Regions from separate parts of the Paenibacillus vandeheii genome, predicted to be linked through region 1. Evidence: riboswitches for the same ligand, from Rfam matches in the RefSeq annotation. Region 1 holds a riboswitch; each other region holds the start of a gene.
What was found. Region 1 has a riboswitch for thiamine pyrophosphate ahead of P5G61_RS15310 (ABC transporter substrate-binding protein). Riboswitches for the same ligand answer to the same signal wherever they lie in the genome.
Positions count from the first base shown of each region.

Region 2: another riboswitch for thiamine pyrophosphate. It lies ahead of tenA (thiaminase II); the one in region 1 lies ahead of P5G61_RS15310 (ABC transporter substrate-binding protein).
Region 3: another riboswitch for thiamine pyrophosphate. It lies ahead of P5G61_RS18190 (thiamine phosphate synthase); the one in region 1 lies ahead of P5G61_RS15310 (ABC transporter substrate-binding protein).
Region 4: another riboswitch for thiamine pyrophosphate. It lies ahead of P5G61_RS26500 (ABC transporter ATP-binding protein); the one in region 1 lies ahead of P5G61_RS15310 (ABC transporter substrate-binding protein).

Region 1 covers NZ_JAROCD010000007.1:135,789-140,066, reverse strand. The annotation lists gene P5G61_RS15325 (DUF2798 domain-containing protein) at 1-449, opposite strand, end outside; gene P5G61_RS15320 (VOC family protein) at 636-1,022, shown strand; gene P5G61_RS15315 (NAD-dependent epimerase/dehydratase family protein) at 1,040-1,795, shown strand; TPP riboswitch at 1,938-2,050, shown strand; gene P5G61_RS15310 (ABC transporter substrate-binding protein) at 2,277-3,317, shown strand; gene P5G61_RS15305 (thiamine-binding protein) at 3,547-3,837, shown strand; gene P5G61_RS15300 (ABC transporter permease) at 3,837-4,278, shown strand, end outside.
Region 2 covers NZ_JAROCD010000019.1:67,573-71,850, reverse strand. The annotation lists gene P5G61_RS28480 (hypothetical protein) at 1-175, opposite strand, end outside; gene P5G61_RS28475 (NAD(P)/FAD-dependent oxidoreductase) at 417-1,547, shown strand; gene P5G61_RS28470 (hypothetical protein) at 1,556-1,774, shown strand; TPP riboswitch at 1,812-1,910, shown strand; gene tenA (thiaminase II) at 2,032-2,703, shown strand; gene P5G61_RS28460 (GNAT family N-acetyltransferase) at 2,746-3,279, shown strand; gene P5G61_RS28455 (TetR/AcrR family transcriptional regulator) at 3,330-4,229, shown strand.
Region 3 covers NZ_JAROCD010000008.1:349,396-353,673, forward strand. The annotation lists gene thiS (sulfur carrier protein ThiS) at 1-142, opposite strand, end outside; gene thiO (glycine oxidase ThiO) at 139-1,368, opposite strand; gene P5G61_RS18190 (thiamine phosphate synthase) at 1,373-2,122, opposite strand; TPP riboswitch at 2,280-2,389, opposite strand; gene P5G61_RS18195 (ABC-F family ATP-binding cassette domain-containing protein) at 2,510-4,060, opposite strand; gene P5G61_RS18200 (hypothetical protein) at 4,193-4,278, opposite strand, start outside.
Region 4 covers NZ_JAROCD010000016.1:6,419-10,696, forward strand. The annotation lists gene P5G61_RS26490 (ABC transporter substrate-binding protein) at 138-1,205, opposite strand; gene P5G61_RS26495 (ABC transporter permease) at 1,364-2,176, opposite strand; gene P5G61_RS26500 (ABC transporter ATP-binding protein) at 2,163-2,930, opposite strand; TPP riboswitch at 3,100-3,202, opposite strand; gene P5G61_RS26505 (radical SAM/SPASM domain-containing protein) at 3,532-4,278, shown strand, end outside.

The DNA.
Region 1 (4,278 bases):
TTACCGAATATGAAGCGAACGAGTGGGCCTATGATAAGAATCTGTAGAGGCAGGGCCAGACTAAAGTTACGAAGTATGGTATGAAGGTATGTCTCAAGCAGTGATTTCCCCTCCAATTGATTGGCCAAATAGGCCGTAACCATGCCGTACAGAGACATGATCAGCACCATTCCTACAACCATGCAACCTGAGATAGCCAGAATGCCGAGTACCTTGTTGGATTTGTCGAACGGTAATGAGAAAGCCACTTTCTGCGCTACAGGTCCGACTATGAAGGATTCCACCAGAAAAGCGACGATAAAACACAATACAAATTGAAACAGTATTTCTAACGGGGACATCGAACCAATCAAACCATTTTTCAATAAATTGAAGGTCATCATGACGACAACCATCCCTGTGCACATCATCAATCCAAAATAAATATGTTCTTTCTTCGTTGTTGGCAATGCTCTCATCCTTTCTGTTTACCTTCGTAATTATAGAGATCACAACCCCTTCTTCATAAGTGAACATTATGTGAACAATTATAATTTTCCCAACATTAAAATCCGATTTGACAACCCAGGGTTACAGCCCTATGATATCCCTTAAAATGGTAGAAAAGATTCACTGAATATAGGAGGATTCTGAATATGAGTTTTCAAAAGCGCATTGACCACGTCGGCATCGCCGTTCGTGATCTGGAGACCACACTCCGTTTCTATACGGAGATTGTTGGTCTTGAATTGAAAGACCGGGTAACTCATACCAACGGCGTCATTCAGCTCGCCTTTCTCGGCTTCAATGGAAGCAACGAGACTGAGATTGAGTTGATTCAGGGATACAGTGACAAGCTGCCTTCCGAAGGAACGGTGCACCATTTTGCCATCCATGTCGATGACCTTGAATCCGAATACAACCGCATTAAGACAACCAAGGCCGAGTTTATTGATGGAGAGATCATTGCACTGCCTAATGGTTACCGTTATTTCTTCATCTATGGACCTGAAAAGGAATGGATTGAGTTCTTCCAGCGCTAAGAATTGGAGCTGATTTGATGAACATTTTAATTACCGGCGCAGCCGGAAAAATTGGACGTGATTTGTCCAAACACTTGTCAGAAGCATTTCACCTGCGACTAACGGATTTGAATATAGACAGACTGCATACGTATCAAGAGACAAGCCATGAGATTACCGCACTTGATGTGACAGATCCCGAAGCCTGTCAGCACGCTTGCGAAGGCATGGATGTGGTTGTACATCTGGCGGGAGATCCTTCCCCGCATGCAGGGTTCTATGAATCGTTGTTGGACATCAATATCAAAGGTACATTTAATGTATTCCGTGCAGCTAAAGACCAAGGAGTGCGGAGAGTCATTCTGGCAAGCAGCGCACAGACGATTGAGGGGTATCCCATTGATGCTCAAGTCTATCCGGACATGCCCACACGCCCGCGGAATTTGTACGGAGTTAGCAAATGTTTTGGTGAATCACTCGCTTCCTATTTTGCGTATACCGAGGGGTTACAAAGTGTTGCGATACGTATTGGGGCATATGATGATTTTCAACCGGATGGTCCGCCTCTGGAGGCAAGGGATATGAGCGCGTATATTAGTCCGGCTGACTTGTGTGATCTGGTGTTCAAAGCAATTACAGCTACAGATCTGGAGCCCTTCACCATACTTCATGGGATCTCAAATAATCGGTTTAAACGATTGAATCTGGAAGCCACACAGAAACAGGTAGGATATGACCCGAAATCAGATGCTTTTGCACTCAGTCAGATATCCCTATACGATACACCACGGTAAATTGTTAAAAATGACACATCAAGAGAGGTCGTTATGCGAATGTATAAGGGTCATTTTGAGCGCTGTACTCTTCCATCCAGTTCCTGACTGGACATGCATCGGCCTCTCGCCTATAATTACACCTAGTAATGCCCGTAACTTCATAGTTTCCCAGGGGAGTCGGAATTGGCCGGCTGAGAGTGTATCCCACCAAGATACTGACCCTTAGACCTGATCTGGATCATGCCAGCGTAGGAATCGGAGTATATCGAATTGGCCCAGCCCAGCCTCTTTGCTGAGTGCCACATCTCTAACGCCTGCACGCGTCCCGGATTAACGGGGCGCTTTTTTAATGTTCTTTTATATAGCCAGAGAGCTAAAAAAAGTGACGTCATCCGGATCATAGCTGGTATAAATCTGTCGATTTATGCAAGAAGCTTGGATATGAAGCCAAGGAGTACCCCGCGCCACTGGCCGGACAACATGAAGGAGAGATTCAAAGATGAGATGGCGTAAAATGATGGGACTGCTGCTTTTGTGCGTGATGCTGGTAACTGTGGCCGCTTGCGGCAGCAAAGAAGCTGCACCTTCAGGAGAGAACGGCAGCAGCAACACCCAAAATAGCATTGAAGGTGACAATACAGCCCTCAAGGATATTAAAGTCGTGCTGGACTGGACACCAAATACGAATCATACCGGCCTGTATGCGGCCGTAGATCAAGGTTTTTATAAAGCAGAAGGCTTAAATGTCGAGATTGTACAGCCAGGTGCCGGAGGCGCGGATACCATGGTGGCTTCGAACGAAGTGCCTTTTGGCGTAAGTTATCAGGAAAGTGTGACCCAGGCCCGCACACAGGGCGTACCACTTGTGTCCATCGCTGCAGTCATTCAACATAACACGTCCGGATTTGCCGCTCCGGTGGATCGGAGCATCAAGTCTCCAAAAGATTTTGAAGGCAAAACCTATGGGGGCTGGGGCTCCCCGGTAGAAGAAGCCGTGATGCAGTCCATTATGGAAGGCGAAGGCGCCGATGTATCCAAAGTGAAAAATATTAACATGGGCGATGCAGACTTTTTCACCGCTGTAAAACGTGATATCGACTTTGCCTGGATTTTCTACGCGTGGACGGGCATTGAAGCCGAACTTCGCGGAGAACCAATCGACATGCTGTATGTAAAGGATTATTCCGAAGCACTGGACTACTACACACCTGTACTTGTGACGAATGAACAGACGATTCAGAATGATCCCGAGCTGGTTAAAGCGTTCTTGAAAGCGACTTCCGAAGGATATCAATATGCGATTGAACATCCCGAAGAAGCTGCCAACATTTTGATTAAGGCCGTACCGGATCTGGATAAGGATCTTGTACTCGCAAGCCAGAAGTGGCTGAGTCCAAAATATCAGGATGATGCACCGCGCTGGGGTGAGCAGAAGCAGGAAGTATGGCAGAACTACACGGATTGGATGTTTAGCAAAAAACTGCTTGATGAGCAGGTAGATGTGTCCAAAGCGTATACAAACGAGTTCTTACCCCAATAAAAATCTAACTGTATAAGTTAACATTATGTACACAAGAACGAAGAGTGCAGAACCCATCTGTAGAAACGAAGTGGTCGCCTTTATCCCCGGATTTTCCCCATGCGGAAAATGAAATCAAAAAATCCGGGGATAACAGCGATCGGAAGAGGGTACTGCAATCGAAGTGGTAAAGTGTACATTCCCTATGTTCAACTTATACAATCCAACCCGAAAGGAAAAGTGATCTTTCATGGCAAGCACACTACTTAGCATCCAAGTCATTCCCAAAACGCCAAATGGCGAAAATTCCTATCCTTACGTTGACCGTGCCATTGAAGTTATTCAACAGTCAGGCCTGAAATATCAGGTCAATCCACTGGATACCACGATGGAGGGAGAACTGGAGGAACTGCTGGAGGTTGTTCGCAAAATGCATGAAGTTCTTGTGGAAGCCGGCAGCCCAAGCATCATCTCACAGATCAAGATCGCTCATAGCCCGAGCGGCTTCAGCATGGACAGCCTGACGGAGAAATATCGCTAATGCATGCCTATTGGAAAAGCGTATGGCCGCCCTTTGTGGCGGTTATTCTCTTTATAGCCGTATGGCAGGGAGCCGTCTCCCTGTTTCATATCGAGAAATGGATGCTGCCTGCGCCTTCTGACATCGCAAATGAAGCGGCCTCTCAAGCCGAGCGACTTGGCATACACGCATGGGCAACCATCCAGCTGACATTGATCGGGTTCGCAGCAGGTACACTTACGGGATTACTGATTGCGATGGTGCTGCATTTGATTCCATTTCTGAAATCTGCCCTCTATCCTTTACTTATTCTTAGTCAAAATATACCGACCATCGCGCTTGCACCGCTCTTGCTGATCTGGTTCGGATTTGGGCTGCTGCCCAAACTGATTACCATCATTCTGGTCTGCTTCTTCCCGGTGGCTGTAGCTGCCATGGACGGGTTGACCCGCACCGATGCGG
Region 2 (4,278 bases), on a different contig from region 1:
GCCAGTCAACCAGGACTATAACATTCTGAACCTGTTCACCGATTCGCTGCTTCGGACCGTAATCCCGTGAATGGTCGCTCCAATGGATCAATTCATCTACGGTCAGCTGGTTTTGGCCTGTAATCATAAGTGGCATATCGGTATCCAGCGAAATCCCCATACTACGTTTCGGCATCGTTGTGTTATTCCTCATTTCGTTAAAGGTCGTGTGCGTAAATGGCGCGGATACTGCGTTAAAAGAAACCTGATTTGAATTATATTACATAAATAACAGTAATTTAAATAATGTTTTCAATCCGATGAGCTTTTACCGAAAACCTTTTAGGAGTATGTATCACCATGCCAATGCCTTGCCATTATCATGTCGAACAGTATAGGCTATAATGGATACAGTGATTTAGGAAAGGAATGCAATCATGAAGAAAGTCATCGTCATAGGATCAGGAATTCTTGGGGCATCAACAGCCTATCAATTAGCAAAATGGGGTGCAGAGGTCCTTATTATAGATCGGAAAGATCGAGGGCAGGCTACGGATGCCGCTGCTGGGATTATCTGTCCCTGGTTATCCCAACGCCGCAATCAGGATTGGTATCAGCTTGCCAAGGCAGGTGCACGTTTCTATCCCGGGTTGATTGAAGAACTTAAGAGTGAAGGGGAAACGGAAACGGGTTACGCTCAAGTGGGTGCGCTTAGTATTCATACCGATGTGGAGAAACTCAACAAGATGCAGGAACGGGCACATCTTCGTAAAGAAGATGCACCGGAGATTGGTGATATTACCCTGTTGGATGCAAAAGAAACCCATCAGCGTTTTCCTCTACTGGAGGAAACTTTTCAATCTGTATACATCAGCGGTGCTGCGCGTATCGATGGGCGTGCGCTGCGCGATGCCTTGATCCGATCGGCACAGCGAAATGGAGCGGTCCTGATTGATGGGGACGCGACACTTCAACATGAGTCGAATCGGGTAACTGGAGTAGTTGTGGACGGGAAAGTCATATCGGCTGACGAGGTTATTGTGTGTGCCGGCGCTTGGGCCAATGAACTGTTCAAGCCCTTGGGCATTGATTTTAAGGTTCATTATCAGAAGGCGCAAATTATGCATTTGCAGGCCCACGATCGAGAAGATACTGGGAATTGGCCTGTGGCCATGCCTCCTTCGGATCAATATTTGTTAGCCTTTGATCAACAGAAGATTGTGATTGGGGCAACTCACGAAAATGATATTGAAGGCTATGATACAAGAGTAACCGCAGGCGGAATGCAGGAAATATTGAATAAAGGATTGGAACTGGCTCCTGGTTTAGCTGATAGCACGTTTCAGGAAGTGAGAGTAGGCTTCCGTCCGTTCACACCGGGTTTTCTTCCGGTAATGGGTGCTGTTCCTGGTTGGGATGGCTTGATCACAGCCAACGGGCTTGGAGCATCAGGTCTGACGATGGGGCCCTTTATAGGAAGTCAACTGGCCAAATTGGCTCTGGGTATGGATTTGGATATCGATATTCAGCCATATAATATAGGAAAAGCAATGGAAGACCAGAAATGAGGTGAACCATGACATATTCACAGCGTTTAACTCACGGCAGCTCTTCAGATATCATATATCTGGAGCACCAGATTGGCGTTGCAGAGGATGAATTGGCAAAAGCCAAGGAAGAGGAACAGGCATACGAAAGGGATTTGAACCAGTTAAGTGAAGTGCAGAATAGGATTGAAACCATTCGCACCCGTCTGAAGAGCTTGCAAGAGGAATTAGGTAAACTCGAAGATTAATAGGACATTTGGAAATACACATGTTGTAATAAGCCTGAGCTATTTGCAGGGGGACTGTTCGCAGTTGAGAAGGTTAAAACCTGACCCTTTGAACCTGTTAGTTAATACTGACGTAGGGAGCAAATGACATGTACTCATGTTATTTTTTGCCCTTGCCGAAATTTGGACAAGGGCTTTTTGGTGTGTATATTTCATAACAGGAAGCAATAGCGGGATTGCAGATGGGACAATATGATTTGGACAAAGGAGAACTGATCATGTCATTTTCAAGAACGTTAAAAGACAAGACCATAACCGTATGGGAAGATGGATACAATCATCCTTTTTTACACGAGATGGGGAAAGGCACACTGGATCAGGAAGCGTTTAAGTTTTATCTACTCCAGGACTATACATATCTGATTGAATATGCGAAGATTTTTGCGATGGGTGCAGTGAAGGCTGCGGATGAAAAACTGATGACGAACTTTACGGTTATTCAACACGCTATTCTGTACGAAGAAATGGATTTGCATCGGAATTACATGAATGAATTTGGGATAACACTGGATGAACATCATACTGTCAAACCATCTCTTTTCAACAAGGCATATACGTCAAATATGATGAGTGTTGCTCAAACAGGCGGGGTTGCCGAAATCATTGCCGTCATTTTCCCTTGTGCGTGGACGTATTACGACTATGCAACAAGATTAAAAGAACAATATCGCGATTCATTAGAGGGTAATTTCTATCAGACTTGGATCGAAAATTATGCAAGTGATGAATTCCGGAACTCATTCGAATGGTTCTATGATACACTGGATGCATTATGTGAACATAAAACCGAGCAGGAACTGGAGGCCATTGAGGACATATTCAGAAGAAGTGTTGAATTTGAATATCTGTTCTGGGATATGGCGTATAAACGGAAACTCTCGTACTTCTAATGATGAAGTAGACTACAACCAGAGACAAGGATGAACATACAGATGAACAATCGTGGAGAACGCATCTATTTACGGTTTTTGAACATGGAGGACGCGGCATCACTGCTGGATGTACAGCTCCGCAATCGGGCTGTTTTTGAAGAGATCTCGGCAAGTGAACGATCGGAGACATTCTATACGCTGGAGGGTCAGGTCACCCTGCTTGAAAGTTGGAACAAGGCCAGGGAAGAAGGGAAGCGTTATTCTTTCGGAATCTTCCTGAACACGACAAATGAGCTCATTGGGGAGATCTCTCTGTTCGAGCTTGAACTGGATTCCACCCAAAAATGGATCGTAGGTTATGTGCTCGACCAGGCGCACAATGGCAAGGGCTACATGAGTGAAGCCCTTGGGCTAGCACTGAATTTTGCCATGAATGATGCGGGAATCAAACGAGTGGAGGCAGGTGCGCTGCCCGACAATGCCGGATCGATCCGAGTGCTGCGTAAGGCGGGCTTCCAGGAGATGGATCGCCAGAATATTAAAATCAGGGGGATATGGAAGGAACATCTGATGTTTGCAGTGGATTTACGCTAGATGATCAAGATATCGTGACGTGAACCACCGAAATCATCCAGGGGGAACTTATGAATAAACGGAAACAAATGTTATTGGACTCTGCTCTTGTGCTCTTTGAGAAACATGGAGTGACCAGCACCTCCATACAAATGATCCTAGATGAGTCGGGTGTGTCCAAAGGAACATTTTATAAATTCTTTAGTTCGAAAGATGATTGTATTCTTGCTATTCTGGAGCAACGTGTTCAGGAAGACATGATGATTCGCAAAAGTTTGGAGAGTCAAAGCTATGCTTCCGATTTTGATTTACTGGTGGATCAGATTATGATGCCGATGATTTTGCCTGAAAAACAGCGTGTTGTGGAGATATTCTGGACAGGCTTTTATTCTGGAAAATGTGATGTGGCAAATCTGACTCGCATGCAGTTAAATTGGTTATCGGAAAGACTGGTACAGGTATTTGGCGAAGAATTAAAACCCTTTGCTTTTGAAGGAGCCATTTTTTGTTTTGGCATGGTACATCAAATCTCAAATACGTGGAGAAATTTCCATCTCGACCAACCGGATTGGAGTCATCTTGTGCCAAAAGTGCTGAATTATATTGAAATTTTGCTGCGTTCCATGCTGGAAAGACAGGAGCATATTATTGATTTTCCTAGTCTTTCGATGATTGCTCCTGATTCCAAAGACATTGCGCTGGATAAAAACAGCCTGATTGCAGGTCTTCAGAAATTCAGTTATTCCATTCTCCAATCGGAAGTGTCTATTAAAGCGAAAGAACTGACAAAAGGGCTGCTTTGCTTAGTCGAACAGAAAGAGATCAATATTTCCATGTTGGAAGTAACTCTACAGGCATTTCAGACGGAATTTGAATCGGGTTCTCTTCAAGGCGAGGCAGGCAGGATTGTCAAGAATTGCAGATCATATCTCGAACAAATCAGGAGTGTCCCGATGGGGAGCATGAAATGAAACGATAACGCAGCTGATCTTACTTATGTGAGAAGGCTATTATTCATAA
Region 3 (4,278 bases), on a different contig from region 1:
CATGATATTCACGTGTTAAAATTTGCCGATTCAATTCAACCACCACAGTTTTCACTTGCAGATTAAACGAATGGAGTAATTTGTCCACACGATTTAAACGATCTTCTATATGCATGCTTTGTCCGTTGACAATGATATTCACTGCAATATCTCCTTTCGGTTTAACCGTTCAGGACTTAAGTCCTGAATTCCCAGCTCTTCCGAGGTTTTACCATTAATTAAGTCAGCTATTAAGCTGCCCGTGATCGCACTAAGCAGTATGCCATTACGATAGTGTCCAAAAGCAGCGAATAAACCCGGAACACTTTCACAAGCACCCACATAAGGCAACCCATCCGGAGTCGAAGGACGTACTCCCGCCCACGCTCGGATAAAATGCGCTTCCTTCATACCAGGCACCCAATTTGTCGCGGCTGAAAGCAGCTTCTGAATGCCTTGAACGGAGACCTTCATATCTGTTCTTCCAGGAAGACTTGTCGCACCAATCCACACTTCCCCATTTGCTTTGGGAACAATATATATATCCTCTGCATACACCGTTTTGTCAGGTCTGTAACCGACATGGTGGGGAGAGAACTGCACCGCTGCAATTTCACCCTTCACAGGCAAAACAGGTGAACCAAGGCCCACTTGTCTCATCAATTCTTCGCCTTGTAACCCTGTAGCGATAATGACATTTCTCGATGTCATTGTTCCAATTGAAGTCTCAATACCTTGCACTCCATTCATGTCCGTATGCAAACAGACATTCTGTACACCTTCCATCACTCTGGCACCCAGGGCCTGAGCCGATCTGACATAAGCCTGCGTTAGATTGACAGGAAGAACCTCGCTCTCGGAAGGTCTGTAATATGCGCCATACGTATCCCTGTTTAACCATGATGCTTCTTGTTGGACAGCCACTCGATCCCACCAGATATGTTCTGTAGGTAAGGAAGACGATCGGTTATACTTGTAACTGCTGACCTCACTGTATGAACGAAAAGGAGTAATAAATCCATGCTGTTGCAAACCCATTTCCACTCCGCTAAGCGAACGGATTCGCTCCTTCTGCTCGTGAAGTAATGCTCTGCTCTGCCGCGCAAGCTTCGCCATCACAGCATGCGTGAATTCCTCACTCTCCGCAGCAAGCATCCCGGCAGCTGCACAGGAAGTTCCCCCGCCTATTCTTGCACGCTCAACCAGAAAAACGTCGTGACCGCGGGTGGCGAGTTCACATGCAATGGCACTACCGATAACTCCTCCACCAACAATAATCGTTTCCGCATGAAGCTTGCCTCGAATCTCTGTTCCACCTTTACTCCTGAATACTGTTCCTGGATGATAACCTGAACGATTCCTGCTCCGGCTTCTTGCTTCCTCTCTCATGTTCTCATCTCCTTGGTTCGGCGTTCTCTGAATCCTTGATTGCCTGCCGCAATGAAGCGGCAGCCAGCTCTGGCTTACTGTTCATCCAAATGGTTGAGATTACCGCAGCGCCTTTGGCACCTGCAGTACGAATAGCCCCGATATTCTCCGGTCTAATCCCGCCAATCGCAATCACTGGAATCGAAACATTGGAGCATACTTCAGCCAACGCAATAAGTCCTCTAGGTTCGCAATTCGGTTTACAATTGGATTCGTATACATGCCCGTAAAAGAGATAATCCGCTCCACGTTCTTCTGCAACTTTCGCTTCTTTCAGAGAATGAACCGACATGCCTACACGAAGCCGGTTCAGTCGATTTAACTCAGCCAGATCATAGCCTTGAATAGCTGCTTGACCCCAATGCACACCACCCAACCACGCATGTTGAGCCAGCTGATCTAAGCCGTTCATAACGATTCGTTTAGATGGAACACCTTGTGTTTTTAGACTTTGCGCCCAATACATCTGCTGCTCTAGGGTCAGCTTTTTTTCCCGAATATGGATAAAATCGATCCATCGCCATACTTTCTTAGCCGTATCTAGAAAAGAGTAAATGTCTCCCTTACCTGGCGAAATAACATGCAGTTCAAATGATCGTGCTGCTACATGTTCATGGAAAATTGACGTCCTGTTCGCCCTCCTCTTACGTGCTTTAGGCTGATATAAAACAACAAAAAAGCCACTCCCGTAGGGGAGTGGCCACGAATTTAGAATTCATGATCAACTGAATGACTGTCGCATGCAATTACTCTATACATAACGCATAGCCAACTATAAAAACCATCCATAGTCGCAACGTAGTATACCTAGAAACCGCATGATTCATCTTGCAGGCAATATCGCAAAGTCAAAGATAACGCCCTTTGTCATTAGCTGAAACGCGCCACTTCCCTACGCTGGTATGATCCAGATCAGGTGCAAAGGGTCCGGAATCGCATTCTTCCATCTCAGCCGCATCGTGCGGCCCCCCTAGTGTTCATATGAAGCTGTAGCCTATGTTACCATAGACATCTTTTTTTGTCACCGTACATTTTCCATTTATTACGTTCTTTATCCATTGCTGAAGACAATGTACGAAATAGCTTATCTGGTATGAAGAAACTATTGTTTCTCGGACCACGCCTCAACATCCCACGTTTTGGTTACCCAGCCTTCATAAAATTCAGGTTCATGGGATACAAGCAGCACGGTACCCTTGAATTCTTGCAGGGCACGTTTCAACTCTGCTTTGGCCGTCACATCCAAATGGTTCGTAGGCTCATCGAACAAAATCCAGTTGCTTTCACGCATCAGAAGCTTACACAAACGAACCTTCGCTTGCTCTCCACCACTAAGCGCGTTAAGCGGACGGGTGATATGCTCATTTTTCAATCCACAACGTGCAAGATGGCCCCGGACTTCATTCTGTGTCAGATGAGAGAATTCATTCCAAACATCTTCGATCGGGGTAATATTACCTGCACGTACTTCCTGTTCAAAATAAGCGGTTTCCAGATAATCACCCAAGAAAGTCTTACCACTGAGGGGTGGAATTTTCCCCAAAATAGTCTTGAGCAGTGTTGATTTACCTACACCGTTACATCCAACAATGGCAATTTTCTCGCCACGCTCAATCGTCATCGTCATTTTGGGCAATAATGCATACGAATATCCAATCTCAAAATCAATACCCTCAAAGACCGTTTTACTGCTCGCTCGGGCATCCTTGAAATTAAACGTGGGTTTGGCTGCTTCGTCTGGACGATCAATCCGTTCAATCTTGCCGAGCTGCTTCTCACGGCTCTTGGCACGACCGGAAGTGGAAGCGCGGGCTTTGTTCCGCTGAATGAAATCTTCCTGCTTCTTGATATACTCCTGCTGTTTCTCATAAGCATCAATATGTTGGGCCTTATTCATGTCAGCCATTTCAAGGAATTTGTTATAGTTGGCTGCATAACGCGTCAACTTGGCAAATTCCAAATGATAAATAACGTTAACGACCTCATTCATAAACTCCGTATCATGAGAGATCAGAATAAACGCGTACGGGTAATCCTTCAGGTAGCGCGTCAGCCATTCAATGTGTTCCACATCGAGATAGTTCGTCGGCTCATCCAGAAGAAGAGCAGTGGGTTTCTCGAGTAAAAGCTTGGCAAGCAATACCTTTGTACGCTGACCACCACTAAGCGCAGCCACGTCACGATCCAGACCGATGGCGGACAAGCCAAGTCCATTCGCCATCTCTTCCACTTTCACATCAATCAGATAAAAATCACCTTGCTCCAATTGCTCCTGAATGTCACCCATTTCTTCCAGCAACAATTCGAGCTTGTCCGGATCGGCGTCTGCCATCTGATCCGTGATGGACATCATTTCTTTCTCTAACTCAAGCAAGGGCAGGAACGCATCCTTTAACACGTCACGAATCGTTTTTCCAGGCGTGAGCTTGGTATGCTGATCCAGATATCCATAACGAACTTTGGGGGTCCATTCGACCTTCCCTTCGTCCTTTAACAATTTCCCGGTAAGGATGTTCATCAGTGTGGACTTGCCCACACCATTTGCACCAACAAGGCCTACACGCTCTCCGGCAAGTAAACGAAAAGATACATTTTTAAATAACGTGCGGTCTCCAAAATTGTGACTCACGTTCTCTACTGACAATAAACTCATAAGATGAGGTTGCTCCTATCTATTAGACATTACTATCGTTCCGAAACCCTATTTTAGCACAGGTGTTGCCTTTTCTGAAAGTAATGTAAACATCGCATGCAACCTCGCTTTTATATTCTAAACAAACTGCCTTTAATTTGTGGAACAGTTATACTCAAAATAACCTTGCGCTGCCGCTTGTTTGGCATTTATAAATACTTCTTCGGCTCTGTAACCAT
Region 4 (4,278 bases), on a different contig from region 1:
ACGGTTACCCTTATACGCATAAGTTTGCAAGCTTGTTAGATAGCAAAATTTTCATAAATGATTGAGTTAAAGGTCATTCTCGGATAGCTAATTGACTACTTTCAGATTTTCTTTGATCTCATCCAGCATCCGATTCCTTACTCCCCCTGCAAGTTGATATAAGCATCCTCAGTCTTCACGGAATCCGGAATCAGTTCACTTTGAACAAGCCATGCACGTACGTTTTCCCAAGAAGAGGCGTCCTGCCCGCCAAACGGCTGACCTTTTTCATTCATCAGTGGCAGTAAAATATTCAGGCTTTTGGTTTCGATCTCCGGGTCAAGTGGAGAGGTTTCGTTCTCATGCGCAAGCAGAATGTTCAGCGCGTCCTCGGGGTGCTCTGTCACATATTTCTGTCCTTCCTGCATCGCTAGGATGAAGCGGGTAAGCTGATCTTTTTTCACTTCAATGCCCGCATCACTTGCAGTGAGGACCAGTTCATAATAATCAGGTACGCCGTAATCAACGGGACTGATTGACTTCATGGCATGGCCTTCCTTTTCCAGAATCAATTGCTCATGGTTAATAAAACCGCCCATAATAGCATCTGCCTGCCCGGAAGCCAGGGAAGGAATCAGGTCAAATCCCACATCTACCAGATTCATCTTGTCGGGATTACCTCCATCCTGGCTGATCATGGTACGAACCATTGCTTCATACAGAGGAATTGAGGAATAGCCGACCGTCAGCCCTTCAAGATCTTTTGGCGACTTCACTTTACCGTCTGCTTCAGTTAATAGATGCACGAGCGGATGCCGAACGACGGCCGCAATGGAACGTACAGGAATATTCTCCCCGCGCGCAAGCAAAATTTGCGGCTGGTAGCTTAGCGCCAGATCGATTTTTCCGGCAGCAACCAGTTTGAGTGAGTCATTGGTATCGGCAGGCATCTGGACATCGATATCCAGACCTTGGTCCGCGAAGTATCCTTTCTCTTGAGCAACATAGATGAAGGAATGCACTGCATTCGGATACCAGTCGAGCATGATGGACAGCTTGTCTTTGGAATCCACTGACGTTTCGGTCGCAGATGATTCTGTATCTTTTGTATTGGAAGCTGAATCTGTAGCAGGCGTGTTGGTGCCCGTTTTGCTGCATCCGCTGACGATCAGGAATAGGGCTACGAGCAGGAGGGGGAGCAGGGAATAGATATACTTTTTATTCATAACTTAAAGTTCCTCGTTTCCTTATTTTCTGTTTTGAGATTTACCCATTCTACATACCGGGCGATTGGAAACGGATGTACTGCAATAGATTTCCAGCCGATAGTAGGGGGATTACACTAAGTACGCTAAGTCTGTCCCGCTAGGTCTACTTCCGAGAGTTATCCAGCTTTACTTTGGCGTGCATGACGTTGTCTACCGAATCTTCTCTCCAGCCATGCAATGAGTACAAACAGGGCGATACCAAGCAGGGATAACAGCACAATGGCGGCGAACATGGCATCTGTGTTCATGTTGCTCGACATTCTGCGGCTGAAATAGCCCAGTCCCTTGCTTCCGCCGAGCCATTCCCCAATCGTTGCACCAACCACACAGTACACCACAGACATTTTCAGTCCCGAGAAGAAGGAGGGAAGGGCAAGTGGAATCTGGAGTTTGCGAAAAATATCCCACTTGCTGGCCCCCATCGTCAGCAGCAGTTCACGCTGCTCCGGATCACCCTGGCGCAGGCCATCGTAGGTACTCACGACAATTGGGAAGAACGCGATCAGGAATACCACCGCGACTTTGCTCCACAGCGTGTAGCCAAACCACAGGATGAATACGGGGGACAAGGCGATCAGCGGGATCGTCTGACTGATTACGATGAAGTGATATAAGGCCTTTTCCATTGACCGATTCATATGCATGCCTGTCGCAAGTGCAATTCCGGCGCCGATAGACAAGCCAAAACCAACGACAACCTCCATCAAGGTATTGGGCAGATGTGTTGTCAGCAAGAGGCGACGATGCTCATACAGCGAACTAGCAATCGACGTCGGGGCTGGAATGATGAAGGAAGGCACCCATCCCATACGCACAATCCACTCCCAGATGATAAGCAGCAAGAGCATGAGCAAAAGAAACAGACCATAACGGGTAAGCCAAAGTATTAAGCTATCCTTCATGCTGTCTCTCAAATTACCGTTTCGCATGCAATTGTTCCTCCAATAGTCTTCTCATCTGAACGAGAGCCGGTTCGTAGATCATGTCCGAATGTCTTGGACGCGGCAAGGGTACGGTCATATCCTGCAGCTGATGGCCTGGGTGTCCCGGAGTTAACAGGATAATCCGATCACTGAGCAGCAGGGCTTCTTCAATGTCATGCGTGATAAACAACACGGTTTTGCCCAAACCTTCCCACAGCTCCAGCAGCCAGCGATGCATCTCCCGTTTGGTCAGGGCATCGAGTGCGCCGAAGGGTTCATCCAGCAGCATGAGCTGGCCGCCTGTCAGCAAAGTACGAAGCAGCGCAACACGCTGGCGCATACCGCCCGACAGCTCGTCCGGGTAAGCATGCGCGTATCCGGTTAAGCCAAAACGGTCGAGGCCAGCCAGGATGTCCGCTCGTATCCTTGCCTTGTCCTGCCGTCCTGGAGCAAGTTCAGAAGGGAGCATGCAATTCTCCATGACGGTTCGCCAGGATAACAGGAGATCCTTTTGCGGCATGTAAGCCACCTGGCCCAATCTCTTTCCTTCTTGAATCCAAGGAATTTCAATGGTTCCGTGGGTTGGCTCAAGCAAGCCTGCCAGCAGCTTGAAAAGGGTGCTTTTACCGGAGCCGCTCGAACCAATAAGCGAGACGAATTCGCCCTGAGCTACACGCATCGACACATTGGAGAGCACGGGGGAATCCCTTTTTCCGGGGAAAGCATAGCTCATGTTGTGAATGGTTATGTCGTTATCCATCTCGTCCGTCCCCCCTTGTTATTCAAACTTCAAACTGCGGGATCTATAATTACACCTTCTGATCTGCCCGCAGAACGCGAAAAAGACCCACCCATTTCCGGAGAAATGAGTGGGTCTGTAAGTTCAATTCACATTAAGTTTCATCATCAACATGAAAAAATCCGCTTACTGAAAGGCCGCTCCACTTCCCTCCGCTGGTATGATCCAGATCAGGTTCAAAGGGTCCGAATCGTTCGATTCGTCTCAGCCGCAAGGCTCCCCTAGTGCAATGTTCAAGATATGCAGTTGTGTATTCAGCATATATCACAATGAAGCAGAATGTAAAGAGGGCGGCCTAAAAGAAGAGTGAGTAATGTGAGTTAGGAAAGTAACCCAAGATTCTAACCGTTTGAATGAACAGCGAATTAAGCTCTTCGATCAGACGGGCAATCTGCTCAGATGTACAAGTAAGAAGACGCCCGGGAAGGGGGGAAAAGGAAATTAACATGCGGGTCGATTTACCTTGGCCCTCTAACCCGATATAATAGTGGTGGCACATATGGGCCGGATCATAAATGAGGGTGGGACTGTTCTCCCTCCTAAGCAGAATGGGGACCCCGAGTTGAAAACGTTCAAGAAAGTATATATTGAGATCACAAGCATATGTAATCTGGCATGCAGCTTCTGTCCGCAGACCAAACGTGCCAAAAATTTCATTGACCCTGAAGTCTTCAACAATATATTGGATCAGATTAAACCCCACACTAAACATATTTATTTGCATGTCAAAGGTGAACCGCTGCTTCATCCCAAAATTGATCTGTTACTGGATTCCGCACATGAGAAAGGATTCAAGGTCAACATTACGACGAACGGTACGCTGCTGCCCAAGACCCAACACAAATTGCTCGGCAAACCAGCGCTGCGTCAGATGAACTTTTCCCTGCACAGCTTTGATGGTCACGAAGGTTCCACAGACCGTGAGGGCTATCTGGGCAACGTGTTGTCTTTTGTACGGGAAGCCGTAAAGCACAATGTCATTATTTCATTCCGACTCTGGAATCTGACACAGGATAACTTCACGAATGCCCAGATGAGTAGAAACCGGGAGACGCTGGAGGTTCTTGAACGGGAGTTCAATCTGGATTTTCGCATCGAGGAGAAGGTTGTGCCGGGGAGTGGTGTCAAAATTGCCCCGAATGTGTACCTGAATCAGGACCACGAGTTCCAGTGGCCGAGTCTGGATGCACCGGAAGATGACGGCAAAGGCTTCTGCCACGCGCTTCGCAGTCAAGCAGCTGTTCTGGTCGATGGAACTGTAGTCCCATGCTGTCTCGATGGCGAGGGTGTAATTAATTTAGGCAACGTT